DNA from 2 places in the Streptomyces sp. NPDC049837 genome. Region 2 is predicted to be linked to the other one. Evidence: riboswitches for the same ligand, from Rfam matches in the RefSeq annotation. Region 2 holds a riboswitch; the other holds the start of a gene.

What was found. A riboswitch is a leader RNA that binds a small molecule or an ion and turns the genes downstream of it on or off. The one in region 2 is predicted to bind cyclic di-AMP.
Region 1: another riboswitch for cyclic di-AMP. It lies ahead of AB0J57_RS05180 (C40 family peptidase); the one in region 2 lies ahead of AB0J57_RS06570 (LysM peptidoglycan-binding domain-containing protein).

Annotation. Positions count from the first base shown of each region.
Region 1 covers NZ_JBFAMP010000002.1:119,868-124,954, reverse strand. The annotation lists gene AB0J57_RS05190 (ATP-dependent Clp protease proteolytic subunit) at 1-341, shown strand, start outside; gene AB0J57_RS05185 (hypothetical protein) at 345-671, shown strand; cyclic di-AMP (ydaO/yuaA leader) riboswitch at 968-1,172, shown strand; gene AB0J57_RS05180 (C40 family peptidase) at 1,177-1,653, shown strand; gene AB0J57_RS05175 (DUF6328 family protein) at 1,695-2,243, shown strand; gene AB0J57_RS05170 (LysE family translocator) at 2,179-2,808, opposite strand; gene AB0J57_RS05165 (LysR family transcriptional regulator) at 2,883-3,791, shown strand; gene AB0J57_RS05160 (ATP-binding protein) at 3,824-4,255, opposite strand; gene AB0J57_RS05155 (helix-turn-helix transcriptional regulator) at 4,517-5,087, shown strand, end outside.
Region 2 covers NZ_JBFAMP010000002.1:451,386-456,472, reverse strand. The annotation lists gene AB0J57_RS06585 (endonuclease/exonuclease/phosphatase family protein) at 1-771, shown strand, start outside; gene AB0J57_RS06580 (transcriptional regulator) at 982-1,704, shown strand; gene AB0J57_RS06575 (nucleobase:cation symporter-2 family protein) at 1,947-3,365, opposite strand; cyclic di-AMP (ydaO/yuaA leader) riboswitch at 3,919-4,116, shown strand; gene AB0J57_RS06570 (LysM peptidoglycan-binding domain-containing protein) at 4,121-4,906, shown strand.

The DNA of each region.
Region 1 (5,087 bases), 330 kb from region 2:
CGTGCGACGTGGAGACCACCTGCATCGGCCAGGCCGCGTCGACCGCCGCCGTCCTGCTCGCCGCCGGCGCACCCGGCAAGCGGATGGTCCTGCCCGGCGCCCGCGTACTCGTCCAACAGCCCGCCATCGAGGAGCCGTTGCGCGGGCGACCGACGGATCTCGACATCCACGCGCGGGAGTTGCTCCGGCTGCGTGGCCAACTCACGGACATGCTGGTCCGCCACACCGGGCGGACCCGCGAGCGCGTGGAGGCCGACCTGGAGCGCGACACGGTCTTCGACGCGGCCGCCGCCGTGGCGTACGGGCTGGCGGACCACGTCGTCCCGAACCGCGGGAGGTGAGCGATGCCGGCTCCCGAACCTCCGGACTGGCCACCGCTCCCCGCACTGACCCGCGCCGAAAGCGCGTTCGTCGACAGTTGGCTCGAAGTCGTCGACCTCCTGGGCCGGATCAATCCGGCGCGCGCCACCCACACGTACAGCGCCCTGCGCGCGGCACAGGCCCTCGTCGGGCGTGCGACCGCGCTGCGCGACGCCCTGACCTCGATGCATGAGCGCGGTGAGAGCGATGTGCATGCCCATACGCTGGCGCGGGCGTTGCGGGTGCTTGACGGCGAACGGCGCGCGGGACGCGTGACGGTGCCTCAGAATCGAGGCGTGGGACCGACGTAGCCCTCCCCCGGATGGGCTCAGGAGTACGAGGACCGCTCCCTCGTTCAGCGTACGCAACCGGACGAATTTGGTACGACGCGAGTTGCGCACCCGGTGTACACATCTGGCGGAATATCAGGTTCCGGCCCTGGTACGGGGTTCGTCGATGTCACGCCGCCGGGCACCAAATCGGCCCTGTCCACCCGAATGGATCAGTCGTGAGGAGCCTCACATAAGGCCGTTTCGACTCGGAATTTCACCCCGACATGGGTCAAGATCCCTGACGACGACAAGCCCCCGCCACCGCGGCGGGGCGGTCCGGGCGGACGCCGAGTCCTGCCGCCGTCCGGATGACTGGTCGACAGGAGTGGATCGGCAGGAGTGGAGGACCCAAGCAGTGCGGGTGACCGGACGGTGTTCGTACGGTCGGTCTCCCTTGGGGTGAAGCCGCGTCAGCGGCCGGGCAACTTCGCCAGCCCGAACCCGACAGGTCATCCTTCACAGGCGGCTGACGAAGGGTTGCGCAATGACCGCGCAGATTCATGTCCCGTCTCTGCTGTCCCGGGCCGGTGCCGTCTCGGCACTCACCCTCGCCGCCGTCGGCGGCCCGATGCTGGCGCCCGGCGCCGTATCGGAGGCACAGGCCGCCCCGGCACACGCGACCAAGGCGCTGAACATCGCCGCGTCCAAGAAGGGCGCACCGTACAAGTACGGAGCGGCGGGCCCGTCCCGGTTCGACTGCTCCGGCCTGACGCTCTACTCGTACAAGCAGGTCGGCAAGACGCTGCCGCGCACGGCACAGCAGCAGTACAACAAGACCCGCCACATCTCCGCCTCCAGCCGGCAGAAGGGCGACCTGGTCTTCTTCCATCGTGGGAGCAACGTCTACCACGTCGGTATCTACGCGGGTAACAACAAGATCTGGCACTCGCCGAAGTCGGGTTCGGTGGTCAAGCTGGACAAGATCTGGTCGAAGTCGGTCTGGTACGGACGCGTCCGCTGATGCTCCGGGCATGACCCGTGGTGCGGGGGTACTCGTCGGGAATGTCCGGCGAGAGCCCCCGCACCGCGCGCGACGGGACGCGCAACGAGACGCCCCTGGAGCGCGCCGACCGCAATTTCGCCGAGCTGCTCCAGGAACTGCGCGTCACCCAGACCGGCGTCCAGATCCTGTTCGCCTTCCTGCTGACCCTGGCGTTCACGCCCCGCTTCGGCTCGCTCGACTCGTACCAGCGCGGCATGTACGTCGTGACGCTGCTGCTGTCCGTCGTGGCGGCGGTGCTGCTCACCGCCCCGGCCGCACTGCACCGTTCGCTGTTCCAGCGGGGCGCCAAGGCGCGCATCGTGGCCGTGTCGTCGAAGCTGGCGAGGATCGGGTTCGTGGTCCTGGCGCTGGCCCTGACCTGCTCCGTGTCGCTGGTCGTGGACGTGGTGCACGGCAGGCCCGAGGGCCTGGCGGCGGGCGCCTTCACCCTGCTGGTGTGCGGCGGCCTGTGGGGGCTCCTCCCCCATCTCGTACGGCGCGGGCTCAGCGACCGGCCACCGGAGCGACCAGGAGCGACACCCCCAGGGCGGCGAGTCCACCACCGGTGACGCCCTGCACGGCCCTGGCGGTGCGCGGCCGTCGCAGCCACCGCCCCAGCCGGTCCACCAGCAGCGCGACGGCCGGGAACCAGACCAGGGCGAGGACCACCACGATCGACGCCAGGAGCAGCGTGCGCGGCAGCACGGCCGCCCCGTCCGGCACGAACTGCGGCAGCAGGCTCAGGAAGAGGACGGGCGCCTTGGGGTTGAGGACGTTGGTCAGGAACCCCTGCCGCAGGCTCCGCCCCACGCCGAGAGCCGGCTCCCCCTCGACCGCCCCCGTCCCGGCTCCCTTGAGCGCGCTGCGCACCGCCTGGACGCCCAGGTAGAGGACGTACGCGCCACCGGCGATCTGGAGCGTCCGGTAGAGGACGGGCACCGCGACCAGGAGCGCGGCGAGCCCCGCGACCGCGAGCGCCGTGTGGACGACCAGCCCGCCCGCGACGCCCACCGCGCACGCCACACCGGCGCGGCGGGAGGCCAGCGAGTTGCGCACGACGACGGTGAAGTCGGCGCCCGGCATGGCGACCATGCCTGCCGCGACACCGATGAAGGCGATGAGCTGTGCGTCCATGGTCACCCAGGCTGACGCACCGGAGGCCTTAGCGTGTACTTGCAATCTTGAGGGCCTGCCTAAAGGAACGCTTAATGTACGACCCCGTGCGGCTGGCCGCGCTCGTCGCGGTCGCGGAAGCCGGTTCGATCACCCGGGCCGCGGGGCGGCTCGGCTACACGGCGCCCGCGCTCTCCCAGCAGCTCGCCAAGCTGGAGCGGGAGGCGGGCGCGCCGCTGCTCGTGCGCCATCACCGGGGCGCCAGGCTGACGGCGGCGGGCGAGGTGCTGGTGGCGCGGGCGCGCCGGGTGCTGGACGAGATGGAACGGGCGCGGCACGAGCTGGCGCTGCTGAACGGTCTGACGGGCGGCCGGCTGCGGGTGGGCACGTTCACCACCGTGGGCATCCACCTGCTGCCGCCGGTGCTCAGCGCGTTCCGGCGCGCCCACCCGGACGTGGAACTGGCGGTCACCGAGTACGAGCCGCCGCGTGGGGTGGCCGCGGTGGCGGCCGGGCAGGTCGATCTGGCGCTGACGCACGCGTACGAGCCGGCCGGCGCCGAGCCGCCGCCGACGGGCGTGTTCCTGGAGCCGCTGCTGGTCGAGGAGCTGGTGCTGGTGACCGCGCCGGGTCATGTCCTGGCCGAGGGCTCGGGACGGCTGGCGGTGGCCGAGCTGGCGGACCAGCCGCTGATCAGCAGTGCCCCGGCGCATCCGGCGCGGCGGGGTGTGGAGGGGGCCCTGCGCGAGGCGGGGGCGAGACCGGCGGTGGTGTGCGAGTCGCCGGGCTACGCGCTGGTGTGCGCGCTGGTCAGCGCGGGCCTGGGGGTGGCGGTGGTACCGGAGATGGTCGCCGCGATGGATCCGGCGCCGCTGGGTGTGCGCCTCTTGGAACCGGCCGCGTTCCGCCGGACGATCTCGGTGGCGCACCGGGGCGACGAGTCGGGGCCTGCGGCCCAGTCGCTGCGGGCGTTGCTGCGTGGGGGTTTCGGGCGGGGGGCGTAGGGAGGGACCGCCTGCACAGGGCGGGGAGCGGGTCAGGTCTGGACCGGGACCGTCCAGGGGAGGGCGATCCAGACGGTCTTGCCGCCCTCGGGGGTCGGGGTGACCGAGAGACGGCCGCCGCATTCGGCGGTGAGCCAGCGGATGATCACCATCCCCCGGCCGTTGTCCTGCTGTACGGCCGCGGGCAGCCGCTGCGGCCAGCGGGGGTGGCTGTCGGTGACGCCGATGCGCAGTTGTTCGTCACGCTCCAGCCGGACGTCGACCGTGAACGTCGGCGACTGACCGAAGGTGTGCTGAACGGCGTTGGTGGCGAGTTCGGAGACGATCAGCCGCACCGTGTCGGCCGTTTCCGCCTCACCGGGGAGGCCCCATTCCGCGAGGACGTCCGCCACGTATCTCCGGGCGGCGGAGACCGAGGCCGGATCGCTCGGCAGAGTGACGGATGCTTCCTGATGGTCTGCCATGGCGACCTTGTCCCTTTCCCACCGGGGCCGGGCTCCGACACGTACCGGATGTTTTGTGGGGACGGCCTCGGACTGTGCTTCGCGCCAGACTGCCACTTATGTCGCCCCTGATGGGGGCGATCCACCAAGATATGCATATATCTGTCGCTCGAAGCGGTGAACTCTGCGACGCGAGACCGGATTTGGGCGGCAAACTGACGGGTTGGCCCCACCGCGGGCGGCCCGGTGGCGGAAAGGTCCCGACGGCGGGAGGAGGCGGTCATGCGAGGCGGTCGGCACGGCCCGGCGGTGCGCCGGCGCAAGCTCGGCGAGGAGTTGCGCGGGCTGCGCCTGGCCGCGGGCCTGACCAGCCGTGAGGCGGCGCGGCTGGTGGGCTGGCACCAGTCGAAGGTGAGCCGGATCGAGACGGGGACGAGCGGGGTCACGGGTGCGGACGTGGCGAAGCTGCTCGATGCCTACGGCGTCCACGAGCCGCGGCTGCGCGCCCTGTTGGCGGCGTTGGCGGGGGCGGCGGCGGACGGCGGCGGGACGGGGTGGTGGCACGCGTACCGGGGCGTGCTGCCGCCCCCGTACCAGGACTTCATCAGCCTGGAGGCGCAGGCGTGCACGGCACGGACGCTGGAGACGTCGGTGGTGCCGGGCCTGTTGCAGACGGCGGAGTACGCGCGTGCGGTGACCCGGGCGGCGCTGGAGGGGATTCCGGCGGCGACGGTCGACTCGTTGGTGCGGGTGCGGATGGCGCGGCAGGAGGTGCTGCGCGCCGATCCCCCGCTGAGGCTGGAGGCGGTGCTGGACGAGGCGGTGCTGCGGCGGCAGGTGGGCGGGCCGGGCG
Region 2 (5,087 bases):
GCGTACAGCGCGACCCGTATCACCGCCGGCCGCAGCGACAACCTGTGGATCTTCACGCGCTATCCGGTCACGAAGGTCTACCCGAAGCCGTCCGGGGGGGTGGTGGGCGACTTCCACTTCGGCGGCGTGCGGGTCGAGCTGCCCAGCGGCCGGCAGGTCAGCCTCTTCGACATGTGGCTGGGGTACACCAACCCCTGGATCGGCGACATGGTCGACGCGAACGCGGTGGCGGTACGGGCGGGCCGGCCGGTCCCGTACTCGCCCGCCGAGGTGCGTGACGCCGAGTCGGGCGCGCAACTGCCACAGGTGACGGACATCATCCGCGAGCAGTTGCCCGCCATGCTGGCCGGCAACACCGATCCGGTGATCCTCGCCGGAGACCTCAACACCCTGCCGGCCGCCGACTGGACGTCCCGGTACGCCGGGTGCCCGGACCACTTCGGCCTGCGTTACGCGCTGCGTGCCACCAAGGTGGTGACCGACGCCGGGTTCACCGACACCTACCGGGCCGCGAACCCGGACGTCTGCGCGGCCGCCGGCCGGACGTGGAGTCCGCTGCCCGAGTACGACTACATGATCACGCCGGACCGGATCGACTTCGTGTTCGCGCGGGGAGCGGGCGTCTCGGTGGCCGGGTCCCACACGGTCGACACCCGCCTTCCGCAGCACGGACCTGGCCCCTTCTACTCGGACCACGCCGCCGTCGTCACCTCGTTGCGCATAGACGCCGGGGCGGGGGTGTCCGACTACCGGCCGGCAGCTTCCGGCTAACGGACAGCCACCCTTCGATCAGGGAGAGGATTGGACCGTTCATCCGCCCTTTACACCCCATAAAGCGGAGTACACCTTGCGATCGAAGGGAAATCTGGGCATTCGCACGAGTCGGCCATCTGTTAATCTGCCCGCTCCTGGATGTTCATCCACCGGTCCCCTCTCCCCCAAGCGCCCTACGCTCGCCGGGTGCAGCGAGGTGTTTCATTCGTGTACAGCACTCCGTTCTCCCCCGCGGAGGCCAGAGCGGCGCGGGCCCGCATGGGCCTGAGCACCGTTCAGGTCGCCCATTCCATGGCCGCGTGCGGCGTCCCGGTCCACCCCGACCTGGTCGCCGCCTGGGAGCAGGGCTCCCACGTCCCGTCGGAGCCCCAGCTCTTCGCCCTCGCCGATGTGCTGTGGTGCTCGTCCACCACGCTGATGGGCGTCGAGCCGCGCACGCTGGCCGAGCACCGACTGGCCCGGCAACTGAGCGCGGAGCGGCTGGCCTACCGGATCGGGATGGACCCGGCCGAGTACCGGAAGGCGGAGGCGGCGCAGCAGTGGGACGGCGACCTGCGGCAGACCAGGGCGCTGGTGGACGCCCTCGGTCTGTCGCTGCGCAAGCTGGTCGGCATCATGGGCCGCGGCGAGGAACTGGCCGGGCACCTGCGCTCGGCCATCGACGGCCGCTGGAAGGTCCACGTGGCGCCCGTGGCCGAGATCGTGGTGGTCAACGAGACGCTGGTGGGCGACGCGCTGCGCACGATGCACGCGGAGTTCGCGGAGTTCTCCGAGCGCTACATGGGCCATCTGGTCGCTCGCAACGACGACTCCCGCCTCAAGGAGGTCGCCGCCGAGCGCTCGGCCTACCTGCACCGGCTGGTCGACCACTTCTGGGAGCTGATCGGCGACGTGGGCGAGGAGCCCCCGTTCGACGCGACGGGCCGCTGAGCCCGCCCGTGCGGTCCACCCGCTGTGCCCGCCCCATGCGGACCGCCCGCTGCGCTGAGCCCGCCCGCGCGGTCCACCCGCTCTGCCCGCCCCGTGCGGTCCACCCGCTCTGCCCGCCCCATGCGGACCGCCCGCTGTGCCCGCCCCATGCGGACCGCCCGGTGCGGACGCCCGCCCGGGCCGGAGTCGGCGGCCGGCCCGGCGGGCGGAGGCTCGGGGCGGCACGGGACGGCCCACCGGGGTCAGAGCCTGGCGGCGCCGACCGGCGGTGGCGGCGTGCCGTCGTCCTCGTAGTCCTCCCAGTCGATCTCCATCGCCCTGCGGCGCGAGAACGCGTTGAAGAACAGGTTCAGCACGATCGCCGTGAGGCCACCCAGGGTGATACCGCTGTCGAGGACGGCACGCACGTCGTCCGGCATGCGGTCGAAGAACGGCGCGACCGCCGTGGGGAGCAGGGCGGCGCCCAGGCTGACGGCGAGGATGAGGGCGTTGCGCTCCTCGCGCAGGTCGACCTTGCCCAGGATCTGGATGCCGACCGTGGCGACCATGCCGAACATCGCGATGGCCGCGCCGCCGAGCACGGGGTGCGGCACCGCGGCGACCAGGCTTCCGGCCTTCGGCAGGAGCCCCAGCGCGATCATGAAGATACCGGCCGCGACCACCACGAAACGACTCATCACCTTTGACATCCGGACAAGTCCGATGTTCTCGGCGAAGGCCACATACGGGAACGAATTCAGTACGCCACCGAGAACGGTCGCCACACCGTCGGCGCGCAGCGCGCGCGTGACGGTGTCGCTGTCGACCTTCTTACGGGTGATCTCGCCGATCGCGTACACATCACCGGTCGTCTCGACCATCGTGATCAGCATGACCACGACCATGGCGATGATGGGCAGCAGTTCGAACTTCGGCATGCCGTAGTGGAAGGGCGTGCTGACGCCGAACCAGTCGGCGTCCTTCACGGCGCCGAAGTGCGCGTCGCCGAGCAGCCAGGCGACGGCGGTGCCGGCGACGAGCCCGATGAGGACGGCGAGGCTGCTGAGGAACGGCTTTCCGACGCGGACCACGGCGAGGATGAGCAGCAGGGTGCCGAGGGCGTACGCCAGGTTCTTCCCGGAGCCGTATTCGGGCTCCCCCATGAGGTGCGCGCCGCCGGCCGCGTCCTGGAGCCCCACGGGTATCAGGGTCATGCCGATGATGGTGAGGATCGTGCCGATGACGATCGGCGGGAAGTACTTCACCAACTTCCCGAAAAAGGGCGCGAAAAGGAATGTCGCGATACCGGCGGTGATGACCGCGCCGTAGACCACCAGCAGACCGGCCGTACCGCCACCCGCGCCGATGCCGATGGCGACCATGGGTGAGACGGCGGTGAAGGTGACGCCCTGGACCAGGGGCAGCCTGGCGCCGACCTTCCAGACGCCGAGCGCCTGGATGATCGAGGCGATACCACAGGTCAGCAGGTCCGCGTTGATCAGGTAGACCAGCTCTTCCCGGGACAGCCCCAGGGCGTTGCCGAGGAGTACGGGGACGATGACCGCCGCCGCGTAGAACGCGAGGATGTGCTGGAAGCCGTAGAGGGTGAGTTTGGGGAGGGGAAGCAGCTCGTCGACGGGATGCGTCTGCTTGCCGGAGTGCTGTCGGGAGACTCGTGCCATCTCTGCCTTGCCTTCGCGAGGTAGGTGAATGAGAGAAGGGCCAACACCTCGAGTCCCGGGTGACAGGACGAGGGCTCGTCGGCCCGTACGGAGCCGACGTCTGGCGGAGTTGCCGACATCACGTCGCCCTGCACTGCAATGTGCGTCCTGGTTGACAGGACATCCTTCGATCGACCTGGCCAGGACCGTTTTGTCCTGGGATCCACAGGGGAGCCGATCGGGGCGCTCACCTTAGTTCACGCCTGGTGTTCCTCGCGAGTAACCGGCGGCGCCACCCACTCCCGGGCACCTTCCGCCCCATTTTCTCCCTTATAGGCGTTTCATGACTAAAGCCGACACCGCCCATATTGCGTAGAACATAAGCGACTTGTCACCCCACATTGCCGCGCGTGACAAGAATCACCGCCCCGCACCGGTGCCTCGGCGTTCCCGGGGCCTTGTTTCGGCTTTTCAGCAGCAAAGTTGACGGCCCGCCAGGTGCGCGGAGAAGGGCCCGGGCATTCAATTCCAGCCTTGTTCCCCGCGACCCCTCTCGCTTACGGTCACCCTCAATCCGGATGGACCGCCGAATCCTGCCGCCGTCCGGAAACCGCACCCACCACTCACGTACGTACGGCAGGAGCGGGGGACCCAGGTAAGCCGCCGGTCCGGGGAACACCGGAACGGCTCGGGGTGAAGCCGCGCTGACACCGCGGCCGGGCATCTCCAGTCCGAACCCGACAGCTCACCTCGCAGGCGACGGAGAGGAACGCCCCATGCCCGCAAAGGGTAAGCACCGCCGTCCCAAGAACAGTCCGCTCACCCGCCGATTCGTCGCCGCGGGAACGGGTGGCGCCGCACTCGCGCTCCCCATGATCGGTGCCACCACCGCCGCGGCCGCGCCGACCAGCGCCGCGCACTCGGTGACCGCCGGCATCACGGCCGCCGCTCCGGCCGCCGCGCCCGCCGCCGCCAAGAAGGCCGCCGCCCCCCGAACGCACACCGTCGTCGCCGGCGAGTCCCTCTCCAAGATCGCGAGGGACCACGGGGTGAGCGGTGGCTGGAAGAAGCTCTACGAGGACAACCGGAAGGCCGTCGGCGCCGACCCGTCCCTGATCCGCCCCGGCCTCAAGCTGACCATCGGCGCCAAGGCCCCGGCCCAGCGCTCCTCGGCGCCCGAGCGGGCCGACCGGTCCGCCGAGCGCAAGGCCGCTCCGGTCGCCGCCAAGGCCGCCTCCTACCCGGACAACCTCGACGGCTGGATCCGGGAGGCGCTGGACATCATGGCGCAGCACGGTATCCCCGGTACGTACGAGGGGATCCACCGCAACATCATGCGCGAGTCCTCGGGCAACCCCCTCGCCATCAACAACTGGGACATCAACGCCATCAACGGCACGCCCTCCAAGGGCCTCCTCCAGGTCATCGCGCCGACCTTCGAGGCCTACCACGTGCCGGGCACGGCGAACGACGCCTACGACCCGGTCGCCAACATCGTCGCCGCCTGCAACTACGCGGCGGACCGGTACGGCTCCATCGACAACGTCAACGGTCCGTACTGACCGACCCGCTTCTCCCCGCCGGGGCCGGCCGCGACGCACGCGGCCGGCCCCGGCGGCGTTCCGGCACGATTCCGTGTCAACCGGACACAAGGCGGCGCGCCGGGCGGATTGCCATTCGGCCGGTTTCCCACCCCGGCGCGGATTTTCCTGTGAAGCGTTGGTGAATTGGGTCTTCATATCC